One region of the Fictibacillus sp. 5RED26 genome, then DNA from elsewhere that is predicted to be linked to it. Evidence: riboswitches for the same ligand, from Rfam matches in the RefSeq annotation. Region 1 holds a riboswitch; each other region holds the start of a gene.
What was found. A riboswitch is a leader RNA that binds a small molecule or an ion and turns the genes downstream of it on or off. The one in region 1 is predicted to bind thiamine pyrophosphate.

Region 2: another riboswitch for thiamine pyrophosphate. It lies ahead of tenA (thiaminase II); the one in region 1 lies ahead of tenI (thiazole tautomerase TenI).
Region 3: another riboswitch for thiamine pyrophosphate. It lies ahead of thiT (energy-coupled thiamine transporter ThiT); the one in region 1 lies ahead of tenI (thiazole tautomerase TenI).
Region 4: another riboswitch for thiamine pyrophosphate. It lies ahead of thiD (bifunctional hydroxymethylpyrimidine kinase/phosphomethylpyrimidine kinase); the one in region 1 lies ahead of tenI (thiazole tautomerase TenI).

What each region holds. Positions count from the first base shown of each region.
Region 1 covers NZ_JACZDU010000002.1:113,778-121,822, forward strand. The annotation lists gene IHV10_RS08855 (alpha-amylase family glycosyl hydrolase) at 1-4,213, shown strand, start outside; gene IHV10_RS08860 (hypothetical protein) at 4,303-4,572, opposite strand; gene IHV10_RS08865 (YjiH family protein) at 4,774-6,072, shown strand; TPP riboswitch at 6,138-6,244, shown strand; gene tenI (thiazole tautomerase TenI) at 6,314-6,934, shown strand; gene thiO (glycine oxidase ThiO) at 6,918-7,985, shown strand; gene thiS (sulfur carrier protein ThiS) at 7,991-8,045, shown strand, end outside.
Region 2 covers NZ_JACZDU010000001.1:1,369,750-1,377,794, reverse strand. The annotation lists gene IHV10_RS07180 (ABC transporter ATP-binding protein) at 1-218, opposite strand, end outside; gene IHV10_RS07175 (ECF transporter S component) at 232-813, opposite strand; gene tenA (thiaminase II) at 815-1,519, opposite strand; TPP riboswitch at 1,605-1,712, opposite strand; gene IHV10_RS07165 (manganese-dependent inorganic pyrophosphatase) at 1,848-2,777, opposite strand; gene IHV10_RS07160 (glutamate synthase subunit beta) at 2,883-4,361, opposite strand; gene gltB (glutamate synthase large subunit) at 4,387-8,045, opposite strand, start outside.
Region 3 covers NZ_JACZDU010000001.1:1,065,782-1,073,826, reverse strand. The annotation lists gene recG (ATP-dependent DNA helicase RecG) at 1-466, opposite strand, end outside; gene sdaAA (L-serine ammonia-lyase, iron-sulfur-dependent, subunit alpha) at 469-1,356, opposite strand; gene sdaAB (L-serine ammonia-lyase, iron-sulfur-dependent subunit beta) at 1,369-2,031, opposite strand; gene IHV10_RS05635 (DAK2 domain-containing protein) at 2,128-3,810, opposite strand; gene IHV10_RS05630 (Asp23/Gls24 family envelope stress response protein) at 3,826-4,188, opposite strand; gene rpmB (50S ribosomal protein L28) at 4,423-4,611, shown strand; gene spoVM (stage V sporulation protein SpoVM) at 5,100-5,180, opposite strand; gene IHV10_RS05615 (thiamine diphosphokinase) at 5,285-5,929, opposite strand; gene thiT (energy-coupled thiamine transporter ThiT) at 5,926-6,495, opposite strand; TPP riboswitch at 6,587-6,693, opposite strand; gene rpe (ribulose-phosphate 3-epimerase) at 6,715-7,362, opposite strand; gene rsgA (ribosome small subunit-dependent GTPase A) at 7,362-8,045, opposite strand, start outside.
Region 4 covers NZ_JACZDU010000001.1:680,866-688,910, forward strand. The annotation lists gene IHV10_RS03630 (DeoR/GlpR family DNA-binding transcription regulator) at 1-333, shown strand, start outside; gene IHV10_RS03635 (DUF4097 family beta strand repeat-containing protein) at 377-1,138, opposite strand; gene IHV10_RS03640 (HAAS signaling domain-containing protein) at 1,135-1,683, opposite strand; gene IHV10_RS03645 (PadR family transcriptional regulator) at 1,685-1,996, opposite strand; gene IHV10_RS03650 (hypothetical protein) at 2,287-2,460, shown strand; gene IHV10_RS03655 (APC family permease) at 2,616-3,938, shown strand; gene IHV10_RS03660 (YecA family protein) at 4,006-5,034, opposite strand; gene IHV10_RS03665 (DUF4349 domain-containing protein) at 5,229-6,140, shown strand; gene IHV10_RS03670 (IDEAL domain-containing protein) at 6,268-6,498, opposite strand; TPP riboswitch at 6,868-6,973, shown strand; gene thiD (bifunctional hydroxymethylpyrimidine kinase/phosphomethylpyrimidine kinase) at 7,069-7,881, shown strand; gene thiM (hydroxyethylthiazole kinase) at 7,868-8,045, shown strand, end outside.

The DNA of each region.
Region 1 (8,045 bases):
AGATCTACAATCTGAACTTGGCGGTTCTAGTGACTGGAACCCGGCTGACACTGCTACAAAAATGGAACAGCAATCGAACGGAAAATACCGACTAACAGGTACTCTTCCTGCCGGGACCTATGAATACAAGGTTGCGATCAATGGTTCATGGGACGAGAACTATGGAGTGGATGGAAAACAAGGTGGGGATAACTACAAGTTGACGATCGACACGGAAAAAGAAGTTACATTTGTTTATGATGACACGACTCATAAATTAACGATTTCAGAACCACTTCCTGCTGAAAAAACACCACGAATCGTAGGTGACATCCAGCCGGATATCGGAGCAGGAGGCGAGTGGACACCTGGTGAATCGACTGCACTATTACAAGATGAAGACGGTGACAACATCTATACGTACACCGCACAAGTGCCAAAAGGAAAGCACGAATTTAAAGTAGTGCTCGGCAACAATTGGGATGCGCCAAATTATCCGGCAGACAACATGAAGTTGAACGTACTGAAAGACGCAGAGATCACGTTTTTCTACAACCATGACACAAAAGAAGTGTACACGAACTATGACGCGGGTCTTCCGGATGGCAGCGTGAACGCAGGAAAGCTTCACCATGATACATGGAACGAAGCATTTCGTGCGCCGTTTGGAGCGATCAAAGCTGGACAAGACGTAACACTGCGCCTGCAAACGAAAAAGGGCGACCTGACTGGCGCAAAGCTATATTTTCGTAACTATAACTCCGGCAATACGACGGTAAAAGATATGGTGAACGCTGGCTGGACGACTGTAAACGGCGAAGACATCGAGCTGTGGGAAGCTACGGTTACACCTGAAGAAAAAGGGGTGTACGGCTATAAATTCACTGCCCGAGATGGAGATGCGGTAAAAGAATACGGAGAAGACACAGGTGAGGGTGGCAAAGGAGCAGCAGCCGATACGAACGCTGCTCTCTTCCAGATGACTGTATACGACCCGTCTTATAAAACACCTGACTGGATGAAAGAGTCTGTTGTATATCAGATTTTCCCTGATCGTTTTTATAACGGAAACAAAAAGAACGACAAAGCAAAAACAACAGCACGTGGCACTGAACCGATCGAGCACCGAGATTGGAATGAGCTGCCAGATAACCCTCGTCAAGCAGAAACAGAAGGCTATGATGGAGACGAGATTTGGTCGAACGATTTCTTTGGCGGCGATATTGCTGGTATCCAGAAGAAATTAGACTATATCGAGTCACTTGGCGTAAATACGCTGTACCTGAATCCAGTTGCACATGCAGCATCCAATCATAAGTATGATGCGACGGACTATAAAGCGATGGATCCGATGTTTGGATCACCAGAAGAATTTAAGGCTTTTACAAAAGAACTGAAAAAACGCAAGATGCACTTGATTCTTGATGGTGTATTCAACCATGTTGGAGACGATTCGATCTATTTTGACCGTTACGGCAAATACAAAACGGTCGGGGCGTACGAATATTGGGCAAGCATCTATGACCTGATGAGTTCAAAAGGTCTGACAGAAACAGAAGCAAAAAAACAAACAGAAGCAAAGTTTAAGAAAGAAGGACAAGAGTTTAGTTCATACGGGTTTCATAATTGGTTTAACATCGAGAACGAAAAAGTGAACGGCGTCTATAAATACCAAGCATGGTGGGGCTTTGATTCGCTTCCTGAAATCAAATCGATTCCTGGTGAAGCGGTAGACTATGATTCTGAGTTGAACAACAAACCATTCGCAGACTATATCATGTACGACAAAGATTCGGCTGCAAAATCATGGCTAGATCGCGGTGCATCAGGCTGGCGATTGGACGTTGCGAACGAAGTAGATACAGAGTTTTGGAGAGAGTTCCGAAAAGAGCTGAAGGAAGGAAAGAAAGATGATCCGTTAATTCTAGGTGAGATCTGGGATGACGCGTCTGAATACTTCCTTGGTGATCTGTATGATTCCGTCATGAACTACCGTTTCCGGGGTGCGATGATTGATTACTTGAAGAACGGTAACGCAGAAGGCGCGGAAAACCAGATGAACGCCGTGTTTGAAGATTACCCACAAGAAGCATTTTATGCGTTGATGAACTTGATGGGCTCTCATGATACACCTCGTGCAGCGTTTATCCTAGGAAACGGAACAGATTCTTACGAGCGTGCTGAGCTGGATCCAAAGTATGACCACGAGCTAGGCGTGAAACGACTGAAGCTCGCGGCGATCTTACAGATGGGTTATGCAGGAGCACCAACTCTTTATTATGGAGATGAAACAGGCGTTACGGGCTCTAAAGATCCGGACGACCGAAGAACATATCCATGGGGTTCTGAAGACAAAGATCTTGTAAAGCATTATCAAAACATCGGAAAAGTGCGTAGTGATTACCACGATCTCTTCAGCTATGGTGAACTTCACCATCTATACGCTGAAAAAGATGTGCTCGCATACGCTCGTACAGATAAGAAAAATGCAGCCCTTGTGATTACAAACCGTGGTAACGAATCTAAGACTGTTGAACTGGACGTGAAGAAGCTGATCGTAAACAACGTGAAGCTAACAGATCAGCTGAATAAAAAATACAAAACAGCTGTTAAGGATGGAAAGCTATCGGTAACTGTGCCGGCGATGAGCGGTCGTATGCTCGTTTCGGACAAGCACCAGAATTTGAAAGCTCCAAAAGCTGTTAAATACGTAAAAGTTTCAGAAAGCAGTCACGCAGTTTCGCTTTTCTGGAAAGGTGACGCAAAACGTTATGCGGTCTATCAAACCACGATCTCTGGTGCTTTTTATGAAAAGGTAGCAGAAACGAAAGGTAACTCAATCAAAATCGATAACCTAGACAACGGACGCAAGTATTATTTTGCAGTTGTTGCGATCGATAAAAACAATAACGAATCGATGAAAACAGAATCAAAAGCCGCGATTCCGCATGTGGCGTTAAAGAACGGAAACTATAACATTTCAAATGTAACAGCGTTAAAGAATGGCGTGATTGACCTATCTAAACCACAAACGGTTACAGCAGATATCAAAATCACTGGTGAAACAGAGACGGATCTTGCAGAAGGATTACAGAGTGAGCTGCAAGTAAAAGAGCCAGGTAAAACAAACTGGACATCTCACAAAGGTATGTACACCGCTCAAAACGGAGAATTTAACACGTTTAGCGCAGATTTCTTACCTTTTAAAGAAGGAGCGTATCAATATCGTTATGCGTTCTCAACCGATCTAGGCAGAACGTGGGTCACTAGTGAAACGAAGACCGTTACGTTCACAAAAGGCGATGACACGATTGCTCCTGCAACATCAGTAACATTGGAAGAACCAGCGCAAGAGTCAGGACAAGTGAATCTGAAGTGGTCTGTAGAAGGAGCGAACGAGCCTTATCTGTTCACGATCGTTCGTGATGGAGAAGTTATCGACCAAGTCCTTGATACAAGTGCCACAACGTACAAAGATTTGAACGTAACAAACGGAAAAGTCTATAGTTACGAAGTGCACATCTTCGATAAAGCCGGTAACAGTGTGAAGTCGAACGCCGTTCAAGTTACACCCGATCTTGTGATGGTAAAAGTCACAATGAAAGTGAATGCACCTGCCTACACACCACAAGGCGTCGATATTACGATGCCAGGCAGCAAGAACGGCTGGAACACAGGTGCGTGGAAGATGACGCGTGGCGGCGCTGTAACGAACGATTATGAATATACGTTTGAAGCGCAAGAAGGCGAAGTCATCACCTACAAATACGCCAAGAATAGCTCTTGGGATCAAGAAGGACTTGCTGACCATACATCGGGTAATCCGAACGATGATGACGTAAGTTACTACGGATACGGTGCAACAGGAACTGACTTGAGTTTTGTTGTCACGAACCAAGGCGGCAATGCGATGGTCGTTCAAGATAAAATTTTACGATGGATCGACATGCCGGTTGTTGTGACCTCTCACACAGATGGCCAGACTGTTACATCAGACACGATCACCCTGAAAGGAAATGCCATCAAAGAGGGTGTGATGACGATCAACGGCCAGCCGGTTACGATCAATGATGACATGACGTTCTCACACACGGTGAATTTAAGTGCAGGAGAGAACAAGCTGAACATTCATATCGAACCGTCAGAAGAGAATAAAACGACTATTTTCAAAAATGACGGCGGGGCGATTGGAAAGAACACGAAGGATATTGTGATGACGCTTAATAAGAACTAGTTTGGTAGGATGCTGCTTCTCTTGAGAAGCGGCATCTTCTTTCATAAAAAAACGAGTATTTCCATACGGAGTACTCGTTTATAAAATATCTAATTCCGGTACTTCTCTAAAATGTTTTCAGTCACACGTTCTACATTTTGATTACTTCTCTTCGCCTCCGCATATCTCTCGTAATCCTCAGCCGCAACTTCTAACAAGAAGCTCTTCGGAAAGATATAAGGCTTTCCATGATCCTGTTCGTCCAAGTTGTTCAACACTTCTAGCTCGTCTTCGTTTTCCTTGTTGCGTGCAGGATCATATACAAACATTTTTCCATACTCTTCTTCTACACTTTTGTTTACATTGATAAAATACTTCATTCACAAAACACTCCTGTTTTTTGATTATGTAACTGTTATTCCCTAGACACGTTGTCATCAGACATATAAAGGCACAAAAAGGGAAGATAACCTATAAAAATTGTACAAGCACGACTCGTCATATTTCGAACTTTGTCCCGATATGATGTAGAGAGAGCCTGACAAGCGCAGGCTTATCAAGCGGAAAGGGAGTTGGAAGTAATGAAAACTGCGGGTTCTTGGTCTCATTCGTTAAAATTTCTTTTGTTCAGTGCAGTTGGTATTTTCATGTTCTTCATTCCGATCACAGTGAAAGGAAAGTCATCGATCCCACTCGATCATCTTGTAACATGGGTGAGAGATACAGCGGGTGAAGCTGTACCGCTTTATGCATTGCTCGTCATATTGCTCGGTGCTGTTTATCCGTTCTACAAAAAAACGTGGAACAAAGACCGAGTCACGACCACCTTCTCATTGCTAAAAGTTGTGGGACTCGTTGCAGCTGTCCTACTTTACTTTGAATGGGGTCCGAGCTGGTTAAGCGATCCGAACATGGGACCGTTCTTATTTGAGAAACTCGTGATCCCTGTTGGGTTGCTCGTTCCACTCGGTGCTGTCTTCCTAGCCTTTATTGTAGGATATGGTCTGATGGAGTTTATCGGGGTGCTCGTCCAAAAGATCATGAGACCTATCTGGAAAACACCGGGCAGGTCAGCGGTTGATGCCGTCGCTTCTTTTGTCGGCAGTTATTCGATCGGTCTACTCATCACGAACCGCGTGTTTAAAGAAGGAAAGTATACGGTGAAAGAAGCAGCTATCATTGCAACTGGTTTCTCTACCGTTTCTGCAACGTTCATGATCATTGTGGCAAAAACGCTAGGTCTGATGGAAATGTGGAACACCTACTTCTGGACGACGCTTGTGGTGACTTTCTTAGTAACGGCAATCACAGTGAGAATTCGTCCGTTAAGCAGAATGGATGATACGTATTCTGGTGGGGAAGGTCAGCCGGAAGAAGAGGTGAATGAGAAATACTTGCAAACGGCTTGGCGAAACGCGATGGATTCATCTCAGAACGCCCCTGCATTCTTGACTAACATTTGGTCTAATTTAAGAGATGGCTTTCTGATGGCGATGAGTATATTGCCTTCCATTATGAGTGTCGGTTTAATCGCCCTTTTGTTGGCAGAATACACGCCTGTCTTTGACTGGCTGGGTTACGTTTTCTACCCGATCACATGGGCGCTGCAGCTTCCTGATGCTATGCTTGCTGCGAAAGCGGCTTCTATCGGTGTTGCTGAAATGTTCCTGCCTGCACTCTTAGTAGCTGAAGCGGCACTTGTAACGAAATTCGTAATCGGTGTAGTTTCCGTAGCTTCCATTCTATTTTTCTCAGCTAGTATTCCTTGTGTACTCTCAACAGAAATCTCAATCAGTGTTCCAAAACTACTAGTTATCTGGTTCCAGCGCACGGTGTTGGCATTGATTATAGCGACTCCGCTAGCTTATTTATTCCTATAAATACTTTTACTGGTTGTTATGAAAGCCCTTTATCGATAGAATAGTAGTATATAAAATTAAATAATCATTACCACTAGGGGTGCCTTTGTTAAGGCTGAGATTAAAGTGAACTTTAAGACCCTTGGAACCTGATTTGGTTAGAACCAGCGTAGGGAAGTGGTGTGTGGATCAGATACTACGCTATAAATTCTTAAAACTGTGAAACCACCTCTTTGCTACATAAAGGAGGTGGTTTTTTATTGTGGAAAAACAGCTTCATGTAATTACTACGGGAAGGCAAAGTGATGAAGAGTTGGTTAAGATAGCGAAACTCATTCATCCGTACATCACGGCGCTGCATGTACGAGAAAAAACAAAGTCTGCGAAAGAACTCAGTCATCTTATCCATCTTCTGCAGAAAGCTGGAGTGCCTCCCTCTAAAATTATCGCAAATGATCGGGTGGATGTAGCGCTTTGTACAGGTATAAAAGGTGTTCAGCTGACACATCACAGTTTAGATGTGTCACAAGTGCGAAGAGCTCTGCCTGAAATGATGCTCGGCTGCTCTGTCCATTCTGTTTCAGAAGCACAGGATGCTGAACAAAACGGCGCCGACTTCATCATGTATGGTCATATTTTTAAGACTTCTTCCAAACGTGATGCGGAGCCAAGAGGGTTAGATCAGCTTCAACGTGTGGTAGATCAAATCACAATTCCGGTCATCGCGATCGGAGGCATTACACCAGAAAACGTACGGAATGTCATCGGAACAGGTGCATCTGGAATCGCCGTGATGTCAGGCATTTTAGAAGCGGAATCACCACTAAAAGCGGTGAAGCTGTACAAACAACAACTGGAGGTGTGGGATGCGCACAACGTATGATGCCATCATTATTGGAGGCGGCGTGATCGGCTGTTCCATCGCCTATGAGCTTTGTAAACGAAACAAACGTGTGCTGCTTCTTGAAAAAGAAACAATTGGGAGCAGGGCTTCAAGTGCTGCAGCTGGCATGCTCGGTGCAGAGATGGAGTTTGAGACCAATCATCCACTCTATCTGCTCGCAAAAGAAAGTCGGGACTCTTTTACCCCTTTATCACAGGAGCTTTTCGATGTTTGTGGGATAGACATTGAACTGATCCAGAAGGGGATTTATGAACTCGCGTTTACAGAGGAAGAAGCGGATGATTTAAAAAGAGAAGCGGCCAAGCGTCGAGATCAAGATGAAGAGGTTTTCTGGCTTTCAGCTGAAGAACTGATCATAAAAGAACCCGCATTATCCTCACTTGTAAAGGGAGCTCTCTATTTTGAAAAAGATGCTCAAGTGTCACCTGTTAAGCTTACTCGAGCCCTATATCAGTCCGCAAAAATTCTCGGTGCCGAGATAAAAGAGCATACCGAAGTGGTTAGGCTTCTCCAAACCAACAACAGAGTCACAGGTGTTGTAACAACGAAGGAAACGTTTCATGCTGATTCCGTCATAGTAGCTTGTGGGGTGTGGAGCTCAGATATCGAGCCTTCACTAAAAATGGTGCCTGTAAAAGGGGAATGTCTTTCCTTTAAAACACAGCGTCCACTACTTACAGGTACGGTAAAATACAAAAACTGTTACCTCGTTCCAAAGCGAGAAAACCAAATTTTTGTTGGCGCGACAAGTACACCACACGTCTTTAATGAAGAGGTTACATTTTCAGGTCTATTTGAATTGATGGAGAAGGCAAAACAAATCGTGCCTGAACTAAGTGGTGCTGTTTTTGAAAAAGCATGGGGAGGCATCAGGCCCCAAACGCTATCCGGTCAACCCTATATCGGTCCTTCTCCACATAAAGAGGGGCTCATTCTTGCAACGGGGCACTATCGAAACGGCATTCTGCTTTCCGCTATAACTGGAAAAAGGATTGCTGACCATATTGAAAGCGAGGTATATCATTCGTGAAACTTATGATAAATGGAGAAGCGGTCATGGTGCCAAATTCTTTGCAGTCGATCACAGATC
Region 2 (8,045 bases), on a different contig from region 1:
TCAGGGATTTGTATGTCATCACATTTCATAGGAATATCAATTGTTCGTGGTACTAGTCCAGAAAGAACCTGCAACAATGTGGATTTGCCACATCCGGAGGTGCCAAGAAGAAGCACTTTTTCACCACGATTAATAGACAAACTCATATCTCTAAACAGCATTTTTGATTCGCCCGGAAACTTTAATCTCAGATTTCTCACAGAAGTTACGCTTGTCATCCAACCACCTCAGTTATTGATCTAACGCTTCATGATCCTTTTTTGACGAAGATCGTACTAAATTCGTCACACCTGTAGCCTCTAAAGCTTTTGCAATAGAAACGGCAAACAATCCTGTAAACAAGATAGAACCGATTATTCTAAATACGATAAATAATGTTAGATTCCATGTTGAAAGATCACCGATATATCCTTTGTAAAAGTCCATGATTAAAGATCCTGCACATGAACCTAGTGCAGCAAGTGAGATGACGAAAAGGTCAAATCGTTTATAACGAAATGCGAATAGGATAAATTCTGCAAACAATCCTTGAATCAGTCCGTATAGTAACACTTCAAGTCCAAATTCAGAACCCATCAAAAATTCTCCTGAAGAAGCAGCAATTTCAGCCAATAGGGCAACTCCAGGCTTTCGAATGATTAGGAATGCAACGGTCGCCGCCATGAACCACATCCCATATATCAACTGATCGATGTGAAGGCCAAACGGTTTTACGGCATAATATAGAGGTCCCCAAATCTTATACAGTATGCCAAATGCGATAGAGATTACGATTGTTACAAGGATATCCGTTAACTTTAACCCCTTTTGCATACTACCCTTCACTCCCGATCGTCGACGTGGTCAGGCTGAATGGAATCGGCCATTTTTCCAATGTATAAGCCATCTCCCAGAAGGAATACTCGTACTGACAACTGATCAAGAAATGTTGAATCATCTTATTTCTCTCCACATCGCTTGCTTTTTCAGCCAATTGATTCAGTCTATCAATCTGCTCTTGTACAAGTTCTGTGAACCATTCACCGCCATATGCAGCGATCCACTCTTGATAGATGGATTCTTGTGGTGTCGCCCCTTTGAATGTTTCACCAATCTCTTGATAGATCCAATAACAAGGCAGAATTGCTGCGATAATTTCTCCCAAACTTCCAGACTCTGCAACTCGGTAAAGGTGAGATGTATAATGGTAAGCAGTGGGAGCAGGTTCAAAATCAGCTAGTTCTTCTTCTGTCACTCCAAGCTGTTTCATAAATGTCTCATGAAGTCCTAACTCCGCGTCATTTGTACCTTGTGCATGTGCTGCCATTCTAGAAGTCGTATACAAATCTTCAGCTCTTGCAGCCCCCATCGCTTGTATTCTTGCAAAATGAGATAAATAATACGAATCTTGTAATACATAGTACCTGAACCGTTCTAAAGAAAGGTCACCATCTGCAATTCCCTTCACAAATGGATGTTGAAGGTTCGCTTCCCAAATAGAAGCCGCTCTTTCTCGCAAGATATCAGTAAATGTGTTCATATGAATCCTCCTTGTTTTATCCAACAAAAAAACCACTCTCAGCTAAGAAAGTGGTTGTATATGGAGAATTCAAAACAGGAATAAAGACTCCGCAACACCACTTCCCTACGCTGGTATAATCCAGATCAGGTTCTAAGAGTCTCAAAGTCGCACTTTGATCTCAGCCTTATAAAAGGCACCCCTAGTGGTTCGTTTTTATATAGTTGGTTTCTGTCTTAAATGATAGCAGTCTCTTTTAGATTGTCAACTATTTTTAAGAAACACGACCTTTGTATAACAAAGTAAAAGGGCAAAGCCGTAGTATGGCATTACCCTTTAAAATCTTCATTTATTTGCTCATCGCTTCTGTTAAAACAGGTACGATTTGTTTTTTACGAGAAACAACACCTTTAAGGATGGCTGTATTGTTTTCTAATTTAACGTTATAAGCTTCTTCAACAGATTGTGATCTCTTACCAAGAGCTAACGCTGTCGAATCATTTGTTAAGATATCTGTTACAACAAACATGAACAGGTCTAGACCTTTGTCAGCAATCACTTTCGTAATCGCTGATTCTAAATCCTCTTGATGTTTCATTACATCGCTAGCATCAACCGTATTCACTTGAGCAACTTCAATTTTATTTTCACCAATGTTAAATTCTTTAGCATCAAGTGAAATCAATTCTTCAACAGATTTATCACTTAAGTCAGCACCTGCTTTTAGCATTTCTAGACCGTACTTTTCCGCATCTACACCAGCAATTTCAGCAAGTTCGCGTGCTGCGGCAACATCTTCTTCTGTACAAGTAGGTGATTTAAACAACAATGAGTCAGAAATAATGGCAGAAAGCATAAGTCCGGCAATGTTCTTCTCAACTTGAACGCCTTTCTCTTTGTACATCTTGTTTAAGATTGTAGCTGTACAGCCAACAGGTTCAGCACGATAGTATAAAGGATCGCTTGTTTCAAAATTCGCGATACGATGATGGTCAATAACTTCTAATACTCTTACTTTGTCAATGTCATTTGCACTTTGTTGACGTTCATTATGGTCAACTAAGATTACCGCGTTTGCTTCAGCAGAGACATGTTCAACTAAACGCGGAAGTTCAGCTTTAAAATAATCTAATGCATATTGTGTTTCACCATTGATCTCACCTAGGCGAATAGCTTCTACGTTTTGTCCTAATTTAGTTTTCAAGTCAGCGTAAACCAGAGCTGATGTAATCGTGTCAGTATCTGGATTTTTGTGTCCAAAAATAAGTACTTTTTCCATGCGTCTACTCCTTATAAATAAAAGAATTGTTTTAGCCTAAGCCCTATTTTATCATATATAAAAAGCTTTTGGCTTTTGGAGTTTATTGTAGCATGGAAAAAAGTATTAAGGCAAAACCGTACTTCCCATCAACGATAGATCCACTTGACGTGCACAATCACGTCCTTCTTGGATCGCCCAAACGATTAAACTTTGACCACGTCTAGAATCACCTGCTGCAAATACTCCATCTACATTTGTTCTATAGTCACCATGTTTAGCAACTACTTTGTTATGTTTGACTTCAACACCAAATTCTTTTAAGACTGGCAGTTCTGTACCCTCAAAACCGATCGCGATGAAAACTAGATCAGCTGGCCAGATTTTTTCAGATCCAGGAATTTCTTCAAAAACCATATTTCCTGCATCATCTGATGTTCTTTTCATCTGAATCGTATGAAGTTCTTTTAATCGACCATTATGATCTGATACGATTTTTTTCGTTTGAACGGAGTACTCTCTTGGATCATGTCCGTATTGAGCAGTAGCTTCTTCATAGGCATAATCCATTGTGAAAATGTTAGGTTGCTCTGGCCACATGTTTGCATCACTGCGCACATCAGGAAGCTTAGGGTGCTTACCAAATTGAACTACACTCTTACACTTTTGTCGAAGAGCCGTTGCCACACAGTCAGCACCAGTATCGCCACCACCAATTACGATTACATTTTTACCTTCTGCATCAATAAGTGGTTCAGAAACTTCGATGTTCAACAGCCTCTTCGTTGCTTGTGTTAAATAGTTCATAGCAAAATGAACACCATCAGCTTCTCTTCCTTGAAGAGTTAAATCTCTTTGTTTCTGTGCACCTGTACATAGAATTATAGAATCATATTGATTCTTTAGTTCCTCAGAGGTAACATCTTTTCCCACCTCTGTGTTAAGAATAAAATCAATACCCTCTTGTCTTAATAATTTGATTCTTCTTTCCACAACATCTTTATCCAACTTCATGTTAGGAATTCCATACGTTAACAATCCGCCGGCTTTGTCTGCTCTTTCATAAACGGTAACAGAATGACCCGCTTGGTTCAGCTGGTCAGCAGCAGCAAGCCCAGCTGGTCCTGAACCTACAATAGCGACTTTTTTTCCTGTTCTTCTTTCTGGAATCCTAGGTTGGATCCAGCCGTTTTCAAACCCTTTATCAATAATTGCTTTTTCAATGTTCTTTATGGTTACAGCAGGTCCAGCTAATTCAACTGTACATGATCCTTCACAAGGAGCAGGACAAACCCGTCCTGTGAATTCAGGAAAATTGTTTGTTTTCATCAAACGGTCAAGCGCTTCTTTCCATTTTCCACGATAAACCAGATCATTCCACTCAGGTATCAGATTGTTAATAGGGCAGCCTGCAGCAGCCCCATTAATCTCGATACCAATATGACAAAAAGGTGTACCACAATCCATGCATCTAGCGCCTTGCCTTTTCAACATATCTTCTGGTTGTTTTTTTGTATACTCTTTCCAATCTTTAAGACGTTGGAGAGGCTTTCTCTCTATCGTTTCTTCTCTCGGGTATTCCAAAAATCCGGTTGGTTTTCCCATGTAAAATCTCTCCTCTCATCTCAATTTATTTCAGGATTAATTTTGTCGGTCCAGGTCTGCCACTTGCTTTCGCTGCGCTTGAACCTGCTTCAAAAGCGTTCATAATCGCTTCATCTTCGGAATATCCAGCTATTTTCTCTTCTTCTATTTTCTTAATCATTTCTTTGTAATCATGTGGAATGATTTTCACAAAATGTGACTGTTCTACTTTCCAGTTTTGAAGGATTGCTGAAGCTTTTTTACTTTGAGTGTATGAAAAATGATTAATAATCATCTGCTTGACTGTTTCTGTTTCTTCAGAATCCATTAATCTCTCAAACTCAATACCTTCTTTGTTGCACAATTGTTTTAATAAAAGGGGCTGATGTGTGTAGATATAAGCGATACCTCCACTCATACCTGCTCCAAAATTCTTTCCAACATCTCCAAGGACAACTACTCGACCACCAGTCATATATTCACAGCCATGGTCTCCGATTCCTTCGACAACAATGTTAGCCCCACTGTTTCTAACTGCAAATCTTTCTCCAGCTAAGCCGTTAATGTAAGCTTCACCACTCGTTGCTCCATAAAAAGCAACATTTCCTAAGATGACATTATCATCAGCTAAATATTCAGCCATTTTAGGAGGTGCAACAATCAATTTGCCTCCTGATAAGCCTTTTCCGAAATAGTCATTACTGTCACCGTTCAGATAGAGAGTCATGCCTCGTGGCACGAATGCTCCAAAGCTTTGTCCAGCAGATCCGGTAAAGTTAAGCGTTACAGTATCTTCAGCAAGACCTTCTTCACCAAATCGTTTCGTTATTTCACTACCAGCAATCGTACCTGCTACACGATTCGTGTTCTTAATTGGAAGGTTGAATGAAACAGCCTTCTTCGTTTCTAAGGCAGACTGCAGTTTCGGTAAGATCTCATTCATATCGAGTGATTGATCAATCTTATGATTTTGAGAAGTCTGTTTCGTACGAATACCGTCTGCTTGATAAAGAAGCTTTGATAAGTCGAGATGCTTCGCTTTCCAGTGATTTTTCGCACGATCTCCAACTGTTAAAACGTCAGTGCGCCCGACCATTTCTTCCATCGTACGGAAACCGAGTTCAGCCATGATCTCACGAATTTCTTCAGCCACGAATCTCATGTAATTGACAACATGATCAGGGTCACCCATATATTTTTTTCTTAATTCAGGATTCTGTGTAGCTACACCTACTGGACATGTATCAAGATGGCAAGCACGCATCATGATACAACCTAATACAACGAGTGGTGCTGTAGCAAAACCATATTCCTCAGCGCCTAACAATGCAGCAAGCACAACATCTTTACCTGTCATCAGCTTCCCGTCTGTCTCGAGGGTTACACGTTCTCGAAGTCCATTAAGCATCAACGTTTGATGTGTTTCAGCAAGTCCTAACTCCCAAGGAAGTCCAGTATGTTTGATACTTGTCTTCGGTGAAGCTCCAGTTCCACCGTCATAACCACTGATAACGATTACATCAGCTGCGCCTTTTGCAACACCGGCAGCTATCGTTCCAACACCGGATTTCGCCACAAGCTTAACACTAATTCTTGCTTCGCGATTAGCGTTCTTAAGGTCATGGATCAATTGGGCCATATCCTCGATCGAATAGATATCATGATGTGGCGGCGGGGAGATCAGACCTACTCCTGGCGTTGATCCACGAACATCTGCTACCCAAGGATAGACCTTATTGCCAGGCAATTGTCCACCTTCACCTGGTTTAGCTCCTTGTGCCATCTTGATCTGCAGTTCATCTGCATTTACAAGATAGTGGCTTTTTACACCGAATCTACCTGAAGCAACTTGTTTAATGCTGCTTCTTCGGTTATTGCCAAGTTCATCTGGAACAAAACGCGCTGGATCTTCTCCGCCTTCACCACTATTGCTTTTTCCGCCTAGACGGTTCATTGCTATAGCAAGAGACTCATGTGCTTCTCGACTGAGAGAACCGAAAGACATAGCACCAGTTTTGAAGCGCTTTACAATCTCTTCTACAGGTTCAACTTCATGGAGTGGTATAGATTTTGTTTCAGGAGCAAATGAGAATAAGTTTCTTAAGAAAGTTGTTCTCTCGTCATCTGCCAATTTTGAAAACGTTTTAAAAAGTGAATAATCATTCTTCCGACAAGCCCATTGAAGGGTATGAATCGTTTTTGGATTAAAAGCATGATGTTCACCAGTATTCCTCCATTGAAAGTCACTACCTGAATCTAAAGTGTCATCAATGGTCTCTTTAAAGCCTTGTTGATGTCTAAGGGTAGCTTCTTTTTCAATCTCAGCTAACGTGATTCCATCGATTTGAGAAGCCGTAGCTGGAAAATATCGATCGATCACTTCTTTGCCGATTCCGACTGCTTCAAAAATTTGAGCGCCTCTATAGCTTTGAACGGTTGAAATACCCATTTTTGACATCACTTTAACGATGCCATCTGTTATTCCTTGTTTATAGGTTTTGATAGTCTCTGATAACGAAAGTTTAATATGTTCATCAAGAATCGCTTCTTCAAATGTTTTATAAGTTAAATATGGATAGATAGCATCTGCACCGTATCCAATGAGCGCTGCAAAATGATGAACTTCTCTAACTTCACCTGATTCAACCACCAAACTTACTTTGGTGCGCAATCCTTCTTTTACGAGATGATGATGTAGAGAACTAACAGCAAGTAAGACAGGAATCGGAATAGAAGATTCACTCATTTCTCTGTCTGACAAAACTAATAAAGTTGCTCCATCTTGTATCGCTTCTTCTGCACTTTTAAACAAGTTTATTAAACCGAGTTCCAAATCTTCCGAAAATAAAGTCTGTAGAACAGTTGTTTTGAATTCATAAATCAAGTTGTCTGTGATTTGTTTAAACTCATTCGTTGTTAACACAGGAGAATTCAATTGTATTCTTTTAGCATTCTGCGGTCCTGGATGTAAGAGATTTCCTTCAGCCCCAAGCAGCGTCATCGTTGAAGTAACAATCTTCTCACGAATAGCATCGATCGGCGGATTCGTAACTTGCGCAAAGAGCTGCTTGAAATAATTGAATAGTGATTGAGGATTATCGGACAGAACTGCTAAAGGTGTATCATTACCCATAGAACCAATCGGATCTTTTCCTTCAGTAATGACAGGAATTAAATATTTATGAATATCTTCATACGTATATCCAAAAGCTCTTTGCTTCCTTCTTACATTTTCTACTATGATCTCCGTCTCTTCGCTATCTTGATCTAGGTGATGAAGCCCATTTGTAAGCCATAGTTCGTATGGTTCCTTACTCGCCATTTCTGTTTTGATCTCATTGTCCGTGATGATACGTCCTTCTTCGAGATCAATCAAAAGCATTCTACCAGGACTTAGTCGCTCTTTATAAAGAACATTCTCTTCTTCAACATCAATAACTCCAACCTCAGAAGAGAAGATAATATAATCATCCTTCGTTACATAATACCTCGCTGGACGAAGACCATTTCGATCGAGTATCGCGCCAATTTGTTTACCGTCTGTAAACGAGATTGCTGTCGGTCCATCCCATGGCTCCATCAAACAACTATGATACTCATAAAAAGCTTTTCTCTCTTCTTCTAGATGAGGGTTCTCACTCCATGGTTCTGGGATAAGCATCATCGCCGTATGTGAAGGTTTTCTCCCAGCCAGTACAAAAAATT
Region 3 (8,045 bases), on a different contig from region 1:
TCTTACGCATCGTTTTGCCATACAGTGAGCCCTTTACTGAATAGACCGGTTCAATTTTATGATCGTCACTGAATGTTCCAAAATGAACATCACTAACGGTTAACGTCATTTTATTTCGATCCCATTTACCCGTCACCGTAAGCGTCTGACCTAAAGCGATCTGATTCTTAAGGAATGGGCGATTAAAGATCGTAGCTGTAATTAAGTATTTACCGATCAGCATCCTAAAAGTTAAACGTGATTTTTTCTTCGGAAAATAACGCAGAGAAGGTTCAGAATGAACCTTCCCTTCGATCGTTGCTTTTTCATCATGTGCAATTTCCGCGAGATCTTTCTTTTGGTAATCTTCATACCTATAAGGCAGATATTCTAAAAGATCTTCCACAGAATGAATACCCATGCTAGCGAGCTCTTCAGCTTTCTTCTCTCCAATACCATTTACTGTAGTTATGGATTGATTCAACATCTTTACTTCTCGTTTAGCGGGATGCCAAAGATTTTTGCTTCAAGCTCTCTTCCTGTTGGTGTAGCCGCTAAGCCTCCAAGTGCAGTTTCACGCAGTGCAGACGGCATTGAAAGACCAATCTTGTACATCGCATCGATCACTTCATCACACGGAATACGGCTAACGATCCCGGCAAGTGCCATATCCGCTGCTACGATAGCATTGCTTGCACCCATTGCGTTTCGTTTTACACAAGGAACTTCGACCAATCCCGCAACAGGATCACAAACGAGTCCTAGCATGTTCTTTAGTGCAATCGCCATCGCTTCGGCTGATTGCGAAGGAGACCCACCAGCAAGTTCGACGATCGCCGCTGCCGCCATTCCTGTAGCAGAGCCTACCTCAGCTTGGCATCCACCAGCGGCTCCAGAAATAGAGGCGTTGTTTGCTACAACAAAACCAAACGCACCTGCAGCAAACAGGTACTCGATCATTTGTTCTCGGGTAGGATTTAGTTTTTCTTTTAACGCAAACAGAGTGCCAGGAACGACTCCTGCAGATCCTGCGGTAGGTGTAGCACAGATCGTACCCATCGCCGCGTTCACTTCATTCGTTGCCATCGCTTTGCTTACAGCATCAAGCATCAGTTCGCCAGATAGAGACTTTCCAGATTTAATATAGTTTTGAAGAAGTTTTCCATCTCCGCCTGTTAGACCAGAATGAGATTTCACATCTTCAGTAATTCCGCGCAGGACAGCTTCTTCCATCACTCTTAAATTTCGATCCATGAATCCTAGAACTTCATCTCTCGAGCGTCCAGTAACATCCATTTCTTGCTGAATCATGATCTCTGAGATCTTACATTTTTTTGATTCCGCTAATTCTATTAATTCAGCTACATTACGAAACATACTTCTCACCTCTTAATCGTGTATCTTTACTACTTGTTGAACAATCGGGAGAGAATTTAGTTCGTTTATGATGATCTCATCTGCATTTTGATCGATCTCAATAACCATCAATGCTTCTTTCCCTTTTTCTTTTCTTGAAACTTCCATATGACCAATATTGATCTCATGTTTTGCTAATATGTTCGCCACTCCTGCTATCGCTCCATATTTATCATTATGAACGATTAATAAAGCCGGATGATTTCCAGATAATCGTAGCGCAAAACCGTTCAGTTCTGTAATCTCAATTTTCCCGCCACCGATCGAAATTCCAACTACTTCAATTTTATCGTCGTCATCCCCAATAATAACACGAGCTGTGTTTGGATGGTCCGTTATAGCATCCTCAGCAGTCATCGTGACCTCGATACCTTCTTGTTCCGCTATTGTAAGCGCATCCACAATTCGAGTATCAAACGTGTCATAATCCAGGATTCCACCAACAATCGCTACATCCGTTCCGTGACCTCGATAGGTTTTAGCAAAAGAGCCATAGAATGAGATGGTTGCGTATTTGGGTTTCCTGCCAAAAAGACTTCTCGCTACTCGTCCGATTCGTGCAGCGCCGGCTGTATGTGAACTAGAAGGTCCTATCATAATGGGACCGATAATATCAAATACACTTTTATATTTCATGACGTTCTCCTTCAAGTTGCGTTTTTTCCCAATAAAATAAGTATTCCCCCTTAACTTTATCACACTTTAAGTTTAAGAGAGAATACTTTTCATTTTTTACTCTACTGATAAGATGAATGAATAGATCGGCTGCTTACCGTTATGAATTTCAGCTTCCGCATCGGGATACTTTTCTTCAATAAATTCAGCAAGTTCCTGTGCCTCTTCCTCAGAGCTATCTTCACCATAAATGATCGTAACGATCTCTGAATCTTCATCGAGCATATTTGAGAGTAGTTCTTTCGTTACTTCTTGTTTGTCTGTCTTAGAAGTTAGAATTTTTCCTTCTGAGATTCCCATAAAGTCACCTTTAGCAATTTCAACACCATCGATAGATGTATCACGAACTGCATAAGTAACTTGGCCTGACTTAACAGAAGTAATGGCTTCGTTCATCTTCTTTTCGTTCTCTGCCATATCAGCAGAAGGATTGAAAGCTAATATAGAAGCGATACCTTGTGGCACTGTTTTTGTGCGGATGATCACAACTTCTTCATCAACAACACTTGCAGCTTGTTCAGATGCCATGATGATATTGCTGTTATTCGGAAGGATGAACACTTTCTCTGCGTTAACCTCAGAAATTGCTTTTACGATATCCTCAGTACTTGGGTTCATCGTTTGTCCACCTTGGATAACTGATGCACCCATTGATGAAAACATCTCTTCGATGCCTTCACCCATAGCAACTGTAACGATACCATATTCCTTTTTCTTCTCAGGAGTAGGAGTAGATTGTGAGTATGAAGGAATCACTTCATTCTCGCTCTCTAGAATCGCTGAGTGCTGCTCACGCATGTTTTCGATCTTGATGTTGATCAAGCTTCCGTAACGATGCGCAAGTGTTAGCATATTACCAGGTTGCTCTGTATGGATGTGAACTTTTACAACGTCCTCATCAGCTACAACAAGCAAAGAATCACCATGTTGACTTAACTCATTACGGAAGTTGATCTCATCGAATGGATTGTTTTTGATCTTTTTTTCTTCGAACCTTACCATAAATTCTGTACAATATCCGAAATGGATATCTTCCGTCTTCATGTGCATCTGTGCTTTATGATGCTCGGCGTTAACAAGTTCACCCATCGAAGGAGCGTTAACAGATACTTTCGGCAGCTCTTTGCCTTCAAGTACAGCTAAAAACCCTTCATAAACAGTGACTAACCCTTGTCCACCAGAATCAACAACGCCAACTTCTTTTAGAACCGGAAGTAGATCAGGAGTACGGTTTAAGGAAGCTTTCGATTCTTTAACAAGCTCTTTCATAATGTATAGAATATCGTCTGATTTTTTAGCTTCTTTTACTGCTTTTTTTGCAGCGTCTTTAGCTACAGTTAAAATCGTACCTTCTACTGGTTTCATAACTGCTTTATAAGCAGTTTCTACACCTTTATCAAATGCATTGGCAAATTCAGCAGCGTTAATCGTCTCTTTTCCTTCGATTGATTTAGAGAATCCTCTAAACAACTGTGAAAGAATAACACCAGAGTTTCCGCGCGCTCCCATTAATAAGCCTTTAGCAAAAGCACTGGCAACAGCGCCAATTTGACTAGACGTGTTTTTTTCTACTTCTTTTGCACCAGAAGTAATCGTTAAGTTCATGTTCGTTCCTGTATCACCATCTGGTACAGGGAAAACATTAAGTGCGTCGACCATTGCTGCATTCCGTGTTAAGTTTGAAGCACCCTCGAGTACCATTTTTGAAAACTTTTTTCCATCTAATACTTTTAAAGACACAAAACTTCCTCCTAACTAAGGGGTTGTCACCCTGACACCCTGAACGTAGATATTGACTGAGTCAACCGCCAAACCAAGCATTTGATCCAGGGTATATTTCACTTTGTTCTGAACGTTATGAGCCACTTCAGAAATCTTTGTTCCATAACTAACGATGATGTACATGTCAATATGTACTTCATCCTCTTCTTGTCGAACAACGATCCCTCGGGAGAAATTTTCACGTCCTAAAAGTTCAGTTATTCCATCCTTTAATTGCTTCCTTGATGCCATGCCAACAATTCCGTAACAATCAATTGCTGCTCCACCGGCTATAGTGGCAATTACTTCATTAGAAATATCAATTTGACCATAGGTTGTTTTCATTTCAATGGACATGCTTATATCCCCCTTTAATTTGTTAAATGGCTAACAAATATTTTACTATACATCAGCCTATTTTGAAAGGACTACTACATTTCACACTATGTAAATAGTATTGTCAAGGAAATTTACTTGAAAACCTTTTACGAATATGTTGCATTGCTACTGAAGTCATGCTAATATTATTTAGTATTTAACATACGATTGAATTGATGCAAAGCTTTTTTGCTGTAAAGGAGGTTCACCTACATGGCTCGTAAATGTTTTATTACTGGAAAAGGACCTAAAACTGGTAACAAGCGTTCTCACGCAATGAACAAATCAAAGAAAAGCTGGGGAGCTAACGTCCAAAAGGTTCGTATTCTTGTGGACGGAAAGCCTAAACGCGTATACGTATCTGCTCGTGCCCTTAAATCTGGCAAAGTTGAACGTGTATAAATAAAAACAGCAGCAACCGCTGCTGTTTTTTTCTTTGTCCAAAAAGCTCTTTTGGTGATCAAAATAGATTGAAATGGACAGTATTTTCTTTAAACTGGACAGTAAATCATCCAATCTTAAAATTATTTTCTTTTAAAAGACTCTTTCTAAATGATTGTTGCTTTTTGGGTATTTTCTTTTTCTCATCTTAGGCAAGTTGATTGGAGCGTAAGGTTGCCTGCCTGCAACATGAGGTGCTTCTCGCAAGGCATGCGACGAGGAAGTTCACTTCGTTAGCATAAACTTGTAGACGCAGGAGCAGAGAGACAAACTTGAAGCGGTCAGGTGGAGACTCCTAATGGCGCAAAGCGGCAGGAGGCTCACCGTTCGCCCCATGGAAAGCGTGCAACCTGGAGCGGAAATCAACTACTTTCACAGAAACCGACTATACACGAAACCAAATATTCAAAAAACAAACAAAAAAAGCGCACAAGCGCTTTTTTTGTTTGTTATCCTTTTTTGAAAGAACCTAAGACGGCACGTACGAAGCCTCCCAAAAATTTAGGAAGTTTAATGGTATAAAATTTCATCTTACCCCTCCTCCAGGCCCATAAAAAATGATAAGAGCTAAACAATAAATACTTTATTCCCCTTTTTATAAAAAGGTGCTTTGGGGCCTGTATTCCGTGATTTTTTAATCACGGCTCTTTACCATCAATATTATGCCGGAGTCAAAAGAATAAGTACCACTTTTATTTACAAGCTCATTGGAAACACATAACGATGAACCAGCCTGAAGTTTAGCTTGGTCTAACGGGTATTTAAATCCCTCTAAGGTGATGCCTGTCACTTCTTCACTTTGAGCCAGAAATGAGATATATGAGTATCTGTGATCTTGCTCAATTTCATAACATCCAGGTAGATGAAGTGAGATCTCATTCCTTGTATCCTTTATCCTTACATCTGCATGATTACTCCGACTTTTAAATAAAAGTTGGATGTTCATCAGTTCGTGATCTAACCTTCCACCAGTCGCACCGAATATGAGTATTTGTTCTGGATTCTGTTTCAACGCCCACTCTAGTGCAATCTCCATGTCAGTGGAATCTTTTTCTGATCGGTATTGATTCACTTTTATCGAAGAGTTCATTATACTTCTTCTCTCATCATCTGAAACAGAATCAAAATCACCAAATGCATACTGTGGAAAGATATCATTTCTCAATAAGAAGAGGGTTCCTCTATCGACACCGATCCAAATATGATCCGATGATAGATCATATGGCTTCAAATCAGGAATCAAATGCTCCGGACCTCCTGCAACTATGCTTATCTTCATGCTGCTTGATGGCGACCGTTATGAGCAGCGTGCAGTAGTTTAGGAGCTGTGTTTGTTAGTAGTATAACGACTAGAGCAGTAATCCCGAAAATAACGACCATGAACGATCCGTTGTATAAGAACGAATAGAGCCATATGTTCATCTCTTCTGCTAGATCACTAAAGAATATAACCCCTGATAATACATGTGAGATTGTTCTTAACAAGCAACCTACGAAAATGCCTATAACCATCAAGAACGTTCTCTTGCTGGCACCTTGAGTGATAGACGGTGCAAATGCCCCCGCAATGCCTGCTAGAGCGAACGCTAACGGATAGTCTAAAATCATCTGTGCTGGATGAATAACATAAGGGTTCACAAGAAGCTGAAGCAGTCCTACAGCTAAGCCTGTAAGCACCCCTGCCTTTAGCCCTCTTCTAAAAGCCATTAAAAAGATTGGAACCATCTCTAACGAAACAGAACCACCTTGTGGCCAAGGACCAGCAAATTTAATTAAGCCTAAAATCAATGATAAAGCTGACATGATAGCGATTTCTGTTAATAATGATATGTTGTTTGCTTTCATACTTGATAACCCCCTATTTTCTATGCTAACAGAAAAACAAAAAAAGCAACCGGCATGTGAGCTCGGTTGCTTTTTAGATATACATTCAAAAAGTCATACGACTCCACATCCCTACGCAGGTATGATCCAGCTTCAGGTTCAAAGGGTCGGGAGAACACTCCCCTCTCAGCCCTTTAAAGGACTCCCCCTGTGGTTGCTTATTTAATTTTCTTTAATCAATTATACACCACGAATGGCTTTTATTGCATCCTTTAAATCTTTCTTCCCATAAATGGCAGAACCAGCAACTAATACATTCGCACCAGCTTCCACACAAAGACGAGCTGTTTCTGGATTTACGCCGCCATCAACTTCAATCTCAACGTTCAATCCTTGTGTTTGTACGAGATCGGACACCTCTTTGATCTTGGGCACTACGCTCTCTATGAATGCTTGTCCACCAAACCCAGGATTAACAGTCATTAACAACACAAGGTCAACATCTTGTATTATGTGTTTGATAGAATCGACTGGTGTTGCTGGATTAATCACCACACCCGCTTTTACACCTTGTTGTTTAATATGTTGAACCGTTCGATGTAGATGAGGTGATGCTTCAACATGCACAGAAATAATATCAGCACCTGCTTTTGCAAATTCTTCAATGTATCGATCTGGATTTTCAATCATGAGATGTACATCTAACGGAAGTTTTGTAACAGGTCGGATCGCTTGAACAACAAGTGGTCCGATCGTGATGTTTGGTACGAAATGGCCATCCATCACATCAACATGAATATAATCCGCACCCGCTTCTTCTACAGCTTTTATATCATCGCCTAACCTTGAGAAGTCAGCCGACAGAATAGATGGAGCTATTTTAATCATCAGTACCTCCGTTTTTGATCTTTAATTTCTTGTAAAAAACTTACGTAATGGTCGTAGCGGAACTTTGGAACGACTCCGTCCTCTACCCCTTTTTTAACTGCACATTTCGGTTCAGACGTATGTGAGCACCCTCTAAATTTGCAATCGCCCCGAAGCTCGTCCATTTCTGGGAAGTACATCGATAAGTCTTCCGCTTCAATATTTAAGAAATCTAGCGAGCTGAACCCAGGCGTGTCTGCAACTAAGCCATTACCAAAGAGAATGAGTTCCACATGACGAGTCGTGTGCTTCCCTCGGCCTAAATGGCTTGAAATCTCATTTGTCTCAAGCATAAGCTCTGGATTGATCGCATTCAAAAGGGAAGATTTACCAACTCCAGACTGTCCTGCAAAAACGGTAACTTTATCTTTGAAAAGTGGATAGAACATTTCAAGACTATCATCTGTTTTCGTCGAAGTTGGAATGACTTCGTAACCTAATGTTTTGTACGCCTCTATATAATGGTTGATTTCCTCGATCTCTTCAGGTTTCTGAATAAGATCCATTTTTGAGATACAAATAACAGGTAAGATATCGTTCGCTTCAATATGAACAAGGAAGCGATCTAATAAAAGCGTGCTAAAATCCGGTTCAGTAGCTGAAAAAACTAGAATGGCTTGGTCTACGTTCGCGATAGGAGGACG
Region 4 (8,045 bases), on a different contig from region 1:
GTAACAAATCTGATCGGTCAGTATTCGTTTGATGTTTCATTCGCAACAGGTGGAGGGATCTCTGAAAGAGGTATCAGTACGGCGACGCCTGAAGTAGCTGCTTTTATGAATGCAGTTGGAATGGTCTCCCGTAAAAGTATCGGTGTATTTCCACATTACAAAATAGGGGTTAACGCGTTTGCGAAAGTTGGGCCAGTTTCCAATTTAGACGTTGTAATCACAGATGATGATGCGCAAAGAGACCATCTGTCAGCCATTGAACAGCAAGGAGTTAGTGTAGTAATTGCTCAATCAGAATTAAGCCAGCAGCACTCAGCTTCAGAAACAGAATAATTTTCTTTTTTATAAAAGACCCCCAAATGTGGAGGTCTTTTTATTATTCGTTACTCATCATTAAAGCGAGGTCTCCTACTTCTGACGAAAGGAATACAAGTGGTCCACCTGTTCCTATTGATCCATTTTTTGAAGAAGGTAACGTTATCCTTTCGTCACCTATCGTATTTCGAAGATCCGTTCGTAAATGATCGGGTTCATTTTTTGTTTTAATCGTAATATCACCAAGATTGGATTTAGCGATAATATCTTTCTTTATATGAAGAAGGTGTATGTCGATATCACCAACGTCTGACTTTGCTGACACAACACCAGTTACATCTTCAAGAAGGATATCTCCTAGATTTGTTTGAAGATCGATGTTATTAGCTTTAATAGCGTGCATCTTGATGTCTGATGTATCTGAGTTTACTTGAAGTCTTTTATACTCAGCTTTGGGAAGTTTAATGAGTAATTCGTAATCACCAGAGAATAGCGAGAACAATTTTGTATTCTTTTTTTGTATAGCTTGAATCGTTAACTTGTTTTTATTATTTTTTACAGAGAGTGAAAAGTCATCGGAGAATTTCTTTTCCGTCTTTCCTTTCATCGATATACTTATTTGATCACCATTATGAGGCAGAACAAATACATCTCCTACACTGCTTTCAATCTTAATTTCGTTAATGGAGGAGGCAACAATCGATTTTTGCTCATTTATTTTTGCAAGATTAAATGGAGATTCACCCATCATAAATAGAACGGCATTGCCTATTATTGAAATACCGATTAAGAAGTAAGCTGTTCGTAGTATCTTTTGAATCATGAGTATCTCCTCCTAATGATTCTCAGGTTGTAGGTAAGGTATCTTAAGATTAATTTGTAAACAATTCTTGATGATTTGATCGAACCTACTAGCAATAAGAGTCCTAGACCTACTAAACCGAAAATAAGAAAAATATCCTTTAAGAAGTTGATCGTTAATCCGTCTTGAATGAGCAAAAGAATTGGTGATATGAGGAATGCACCTGATATCACGATCATCACGAACGGCCACAATAATAGTACGATAAACGGTGCTAAGACAAAAATAAGGTTAAATAAGCCTAATCCCAATGTTGCAGCTACTGCACGAAATACATTCGTTAAAGAAGGATCTTCTTCTGCTTTTGTAATTTCTGTTTGTGCGAGGATTTCCTTGGCGATCTTGGCAGGACTTCCTAGACCTTTAATGATATCTTCGTCTGTTCTTCCACTCTCATAACCCATCTCAAAATATTCTTCGTAATCATCTAAAACTTCTCTTTGTTCACTAGCTCCAAGTGGTTTTATGTTTTTTGCTATTTGCTGTAAAAACTGATTTTTGTCCACATTATTCCTCCTCTAACATTTCGCTTACCCCTTTTGTAAACTGTTTCCATTCATCCACAAGAATTTCTTTCATCTCTATTCCTTTTTCTGTAATCTTATAGTACTTTCTCGGTGGTCCTTCTGTAGATTCCATAAGATAAGTGGAAAAGAGGCCTTCTTTTGTTAATCTTCTAACGAGTGGATAGATCGTACCTTCTGAGATCTCGAATTTTTTGGATATCTCTTCCACTAATTCATAGCCATATCGATCTTTTTGTGAAGTGAGAACTAAAACACATAGTTCAAGAACCCCTTTTTTAAACTGAACGTTCACTAAATACATCACCACTTTACTTAGTACTGTTTATTGCAAGGTACTGTCAAAACAAATATTACCATCTTTATCTTATGAACTCAAGCCTGAATTTGGAAAATTTAAAAGTAGACTATAAAAAGATTTGGCTTTCAAAAGTAAACACCTTATAAAAATTGTGACAATGGAATTCACATCTGGAAATAGAGTGTTAGATTTTATTACACATGAAAGGTTATGGATGTGAGATTAACTTATCCTAATAAATAGAAGGAAGTTCAGTGAATCAAATTTGAAATGAGGTGATTACGTTGTTGCATTCTTCTCATTTTTCATCAGAAGAAAAGCTTATGATTCGTGAACTGAAGAAGAAAATAAGACATGAATCGAATGTAAAAGAAAAAAAGGAACTTGAACGACAGCTCAATAATCTGATCGAGAAAGCTTTTATCAAAAAACAGTTATCACGGCGAAAGGAACTCTGAATTTTTCCGACTCTATAGAACACATTTTCAAAAAACTGAATTAACTGTCTTTTTAGCGAGGTAGTGACAGCTCAATGCTGTATGTGTTAAAGTGACACTAGTCTTTTTCAGATGGACATTTTGTTTTGTAGGTTTTTTTAGGGAGTGAACACAACATGAATCAAGACGCAGCATTGAAAAAAGATATTGGGCTTTCCGTAGCCATGTCCATCGTTATTGGAACGGTTATTGGATCAGGGATTTTTATGAAACCTGGAAGTGTGCTTGAGTATACAGGAAATTCCAACCTTGCACTATTAGCTTGGGCTCTTGGAGGGTTGATCACGATAGCTGGCGGATTAACGATCGCTGAAGTGGCAACGCAGATTCCAAAGACAGGTGGTTTGTATGTCTATATGGAAGAAGTTTACGGTAAGCTCTGGGGATACTTGAGTGGTTGGGTTCAAACTGTTATTTATGGGCCGGCGGTAATCGGTGCTCTAGGATTATATTTCGGTTCGTTAATGGTTCATTTATTCTCATGGAAAGAATACTTAGGACCTTGGATTGGAATAGGAACTGTACTTTTTCTCACCGTCGTTAATAACTTTGGCACAAAGTATGGAGGTTTTATCCAAAATATATTTACGATAGGAAAACTGGTTCCGATCGTGCTGATCATTGTTTTTGGATTAACACAAGGAAATGAACAGATCTTAAATGCTTCAAGTGGGGCAGTTGTTGAAATAACAATGGGTGCAGCGATTTTAGCGACACTTTTTGCTTATGATGGCTGGTTGATGGTTGGATTCGTAGCAGGTGAGATGAAGGATCCCGGAAAAACGTTACCTAAAGCTATTATTGGTGGAATCTTGGTCGTTATGGCAGCATATCTGTTAGTTAACATTGCACTGTTTCACGTTTTACCTGCTTCAGAAATCGTAAGACTAGGAGAGAATTCTGCATCAGCAGCAGCAACGATCCTTTTTGGACCACTAGGCGGGAAACTAATAGCAGTCGGCATCGCGGTATCCATATTTGGTTGTTTGAACGGTAAGATTTTAACCATTCCACGTGTTCCTTTTGCTATGGCAGAAAGAAATCAGCTTCCGATGGCAAAAACGTTCAGCTCAGTCAGTGAAAAATATGGTACTCCTATCGCTGCTACGTATTTGCAAGTAGTAATTGCTATTATGATGATGATTGTTACAGATCCAGACTATCTATCAGAGATGGCTATATTTGCGGTTTACATCTTTTATATATTTGCTTTTTATGCTGTGTTTAAACTGCGTAAACGCAATAAAGACCAAAAGCGAGTCTATAGCGTACCGTTATTTCCAGTCGTTCCTATTTTCGCGATCTTAGGCTCTTTATATATTGTTGTCGCGACTATACTCAACGACCCTATTGATAGTTTTACGGCAATCTTTATAACTGTTGCTGGACTGCCCGTTTATTACTGGCTAGAGCGTAATAAAAAACAAGACTCCTTATAAAGGAGATCTTGTTTTTTTGCATGATAAAACCCGCCTAAAACAATAGGCGGGTTATTCAAGTAATCGTTTATACGCTTAATAATTCTTTCATTTCACGATAACGTGAAGATAGACTAGCTGGTGATACGCCATACTTTTTAGCCGTTTCTGCTTGAGTTGAAGCGATACCTCTAATGTCTTTTGAGACGAGGTAATCAAGAGCAGCCGCATAGATCTCTTCTTTACGGATAGCAGGCTTACTTTCTGTAATGTACTCGCTCCAAAGCTTTTCTGCTTCTTCAACAACTTCTGTCTCAGCGTTCGCTTTAACGAGTTCAGTTACAGCGTTGTATTTTTCATCTTTCAAATCCGTTGCTTCTTCCGTTTTTTCAACTCTTGACGTTGTTGTACCAGTTGCTGTGTTCTCAGGTTGAGACTGAGGCACACCAGCACTAATATCAATCAAAGAGAGCTGAAGTACAGCAGGGAACTCGCTTCTAAATATTTCGTTCGCATCGCTTTGTGGCTGAATATCTTCTATCGCAGCTTTTAACGGTGGAAGTTCAGTCATAGGCATTTCCACATATCCAACATAAAACTCATGGTTGATGCCGTTTGAAACGAGTGTTCCAAGTAGAGCACTTTCTGTTTTTGGCTTTTCAGCAGCATTGATTGTTACATCATACACAGCTTCTGTCCAAATATCCTGTACGGTAAAGATGAATCCTGTCTTCTGCTCAATTACTTTATAAAGGGATGGTGAAGCTGTTGTCCAACCAGCTAGTATTTCCGCGACTTCTGGTTTAACAGCGTTCTTCACTTTCTCTACATAAAGTTGTACAGGCGTTTTATTATCCTTAATCTCTGAGCAGAAAATTTCCCAACAAACTGCAATATTTGCGTATGTTTGTTCTTGCTCTTTAGCCACAGGGTACTTTTTCACATACTTGGATGTACGTTCAGCTAAATCCTGCTGATAGTTCTCCAAGGCATATTTGATGAGTCCTTCTTGATGGAAGGATACTTCACGTGTTTGCTCTTCTTTATGTAAGCAACATTTTTTATATTTTTTTCCGCTGCCACAATAGCACGGATCATTTCTTCCTATCATTGACATGCTATTCCTCCAGTAAACCACTTACTTATCCTGTACATACTAGCATAAATCGGTTTTTTTTCAAACTACAAATCATCAGACACTATTTTATCACAAAAATGTCTCAGAAAAAATCATTCAATAGGTTGGTTTTTTTGGGAACTGAAACCTTTTTCTTCTAAAAAGCGTCTAAGCGAAAAAGGGGGTATCACGATATGTGGGAAAAATGGAAATTGTGGGTATTTGTTGCTGTACTTCTGTTGAGTGCATGCAGCAGTGAGAGCAGTTCGAAAAGTGATAAAGCTATAGATCAAGATAGTGGTGGGAAACAGTCAGAAGCCAAGGTAGAGAGTTCATCAGAAGAGGGAAGTAGGAATGGTGAATCAGATAATGATAAAGCGGAACAGCAACTAAAAAACCAAAGGAAAGTAATTTATAACGCTGATCTCATGATCGCAGTGGATAAATTGCAAAGCTCGATGGAGACTGTTCGAGAAACGGCAGAGAAGACAGGCGGATATATGGTTGAGTCTCCTACTAGTATAGGTGAAAAGAATGATGAATCTGGTGTGATGGTTGTTCGTGTGCCGATGAAAAGTTTTCGTGTGTTTTTAGATGATGTTCGAAGTTTAAGTAAAGGAACACCACACGAAAATGTTACTGGAGAAGACGTTACAGAAGAATATGTTGATCTGACTTCACGGTTGAAAGCAAAGCAACAAGTTAGGGAACGTCTTGAGGCTTTTATGAAGGACGCACAGAAGACAGAAGACTTATTAAAGATATCTGGTGACCTAGCTGCCGTACAAGAAGAGATAGAACAGGTAGAAGGGCGCTTAAACTTTTTGAAAAATCAAAGTGATTACTCAACGGTTACGATACAATTTGAAGTGAAAAATTTAAAAGCGCAAGAACTTCAAACAGAAGGGTTAAATACGTGGGCAAAAACGAAGGTGCTTTTTATGGATACGGTAAACTTTTTAATGTCTGCGATTTCATTAATTGTAGTGAGTATTTTAGGATTAGCACCGATTTGGCTGATTGTAATTATTGTGGTTTATGTATGGTGGCGGAGACGAAAAACAGAACAAAAGAAAAAGCCGGAATCACCGACAACTATGTCTTAAGAGATATGTGTTTAACCTGTCAGTAACTGGGACGTCAGAAACACCCTCTGCAGCACGGATGATCCGTTTGCTGAAAGGGTGTTTTGGCTTTTACGGCACCTTTTAAGTGGTGTGCCGTTTTAAAGCACTAGCTGAGAAACGCTTTGTATTCTGCGCTTAATTTCATAAAACGTTCTTTATCTTTTGTATCCAAGGCAATGTCAATTTCTCTCTCATAATACGCTTTGTAATAATTGTGAAGGGCCTCATCTAATACCATTTGGGCAATAAGGCTGAAGGCAAATGGGTCTCTTTTTTGTTGTTTGTATTGCACCATCTCATTTTGGTTCTTGTTAAAAGAAGTGTTTTTGTCTTTCATCCTGTTTCCCTCCTTAAAATTATCTCCCTATCCAATTAACCTTTTATGTTTCTAGGTTTCTACTAGTATACTGAGCAAGATGCCTAATGACAACCATTTTATTTGAAAATTCTGAAAAAATTTATACATTGTATCTAAAGTGCTATGTTTTCACCACCTTTTGGGAAAAATGTTAATGATTTGTCATTTTTATTTCTGTTCGCTGCTCTTTGTTACAATTGTTTAAATTCTATTTTTTTTATGTTGTAATAGTGTGTTAGTTATTATTTCCCCGTATTTAAAGATGGTTAAACTTTTTGAAACACGTAACCTAAAAATAATTGACATTGTTGTTTATGTATGAGTAGGATTGTGTTAACTCAATAATGTCATTTTCGCTAGGGGTGCTTATTTTAAGCTGAGAGAAGGTTGTGACCTTCGACCCTTTGAACCTGATCCAGTTCATACTGGCGTAGGGAAGCGGTGTGGATAACAGTTTCCTTTATGAAATGAAATTTTAAGCCACCCGCCAATCAGCGGGTGGCTTTTTTTGCATTAGGAATTAGGAGGTAGATGAATATGGGACAACTGATAAAGGTAAGTAAAGCACTTACGATTGCAGGATCAGATAGTGGCGGTGGTGCAGGTATTCAGGCTGATCTAAAGACGTTTCAAGAATTAGGCGTGTATGGTATGTCCGTCCTTACGGCAGTCACTGCACAGAATACGACAGGCGTTCAAGGCGTATATCCAGTTTCTATAGAAGGTTTAGAAGCTCAGTTAGTGTCTATAGGCAGTGACTTGACGCCGGATGCGATAAAGACTGGAATGCTCTTTTCAGGTGAATATATTGAGAGAACAGCTTATATGATAACTAAATTCGGATGGGAAAACGTAGTGGTCGATCCAGTTATGATCGCAAAAGGTGGGGCTACATTGTTAGGAGAAGAAGCATTACATGCTATGAAAACATGTATGCTACCGCTAGCGAAGATCGTCACACCAAACATTCCTGAAGCTGAAGCATTAACAGGTATAACGATAAACAGCAGCGAGGCTAGAGAAGAAGCGGCAAGAGTTTTGTTTGATTCGGGTGCTGATCATGTTGTAGTAAAAGGCGGACACTTTGGAAACGGTGAATTTGTTTCGGATCTGGTATTTAATGGCATAGAGATGATTGAACTTGTAGAGAAGCGGATTCAAACGAAAAATACTCACGGAACGGGTTGTACGTTTTCAGCAGCATTGGCTGCAGAGCTTGCATACGGGAAAAAGGTCGATAGTGCGATCGTGCATGCTAAGAAATATATACAGACCGCAATTGAACATGGAATCGATGTTGGTTCAGGTCATGGACCGGTCAATCATTTTGCCTATAGGAGGATTGCACATGAACAATACTAGGATACAAGAATGGAAAACGTTTGTTTCACAGATTAGAGCAGAAAAGCCACTCATTCATCATATAACGAATAATGTCACCATGAACTTTCTGGCCAATGGAGTCCTCTCAGCAGGAGGGAGTCCAATGATGGTGCATGACGCATGTGAAGTTGAAGAAGCTGTAG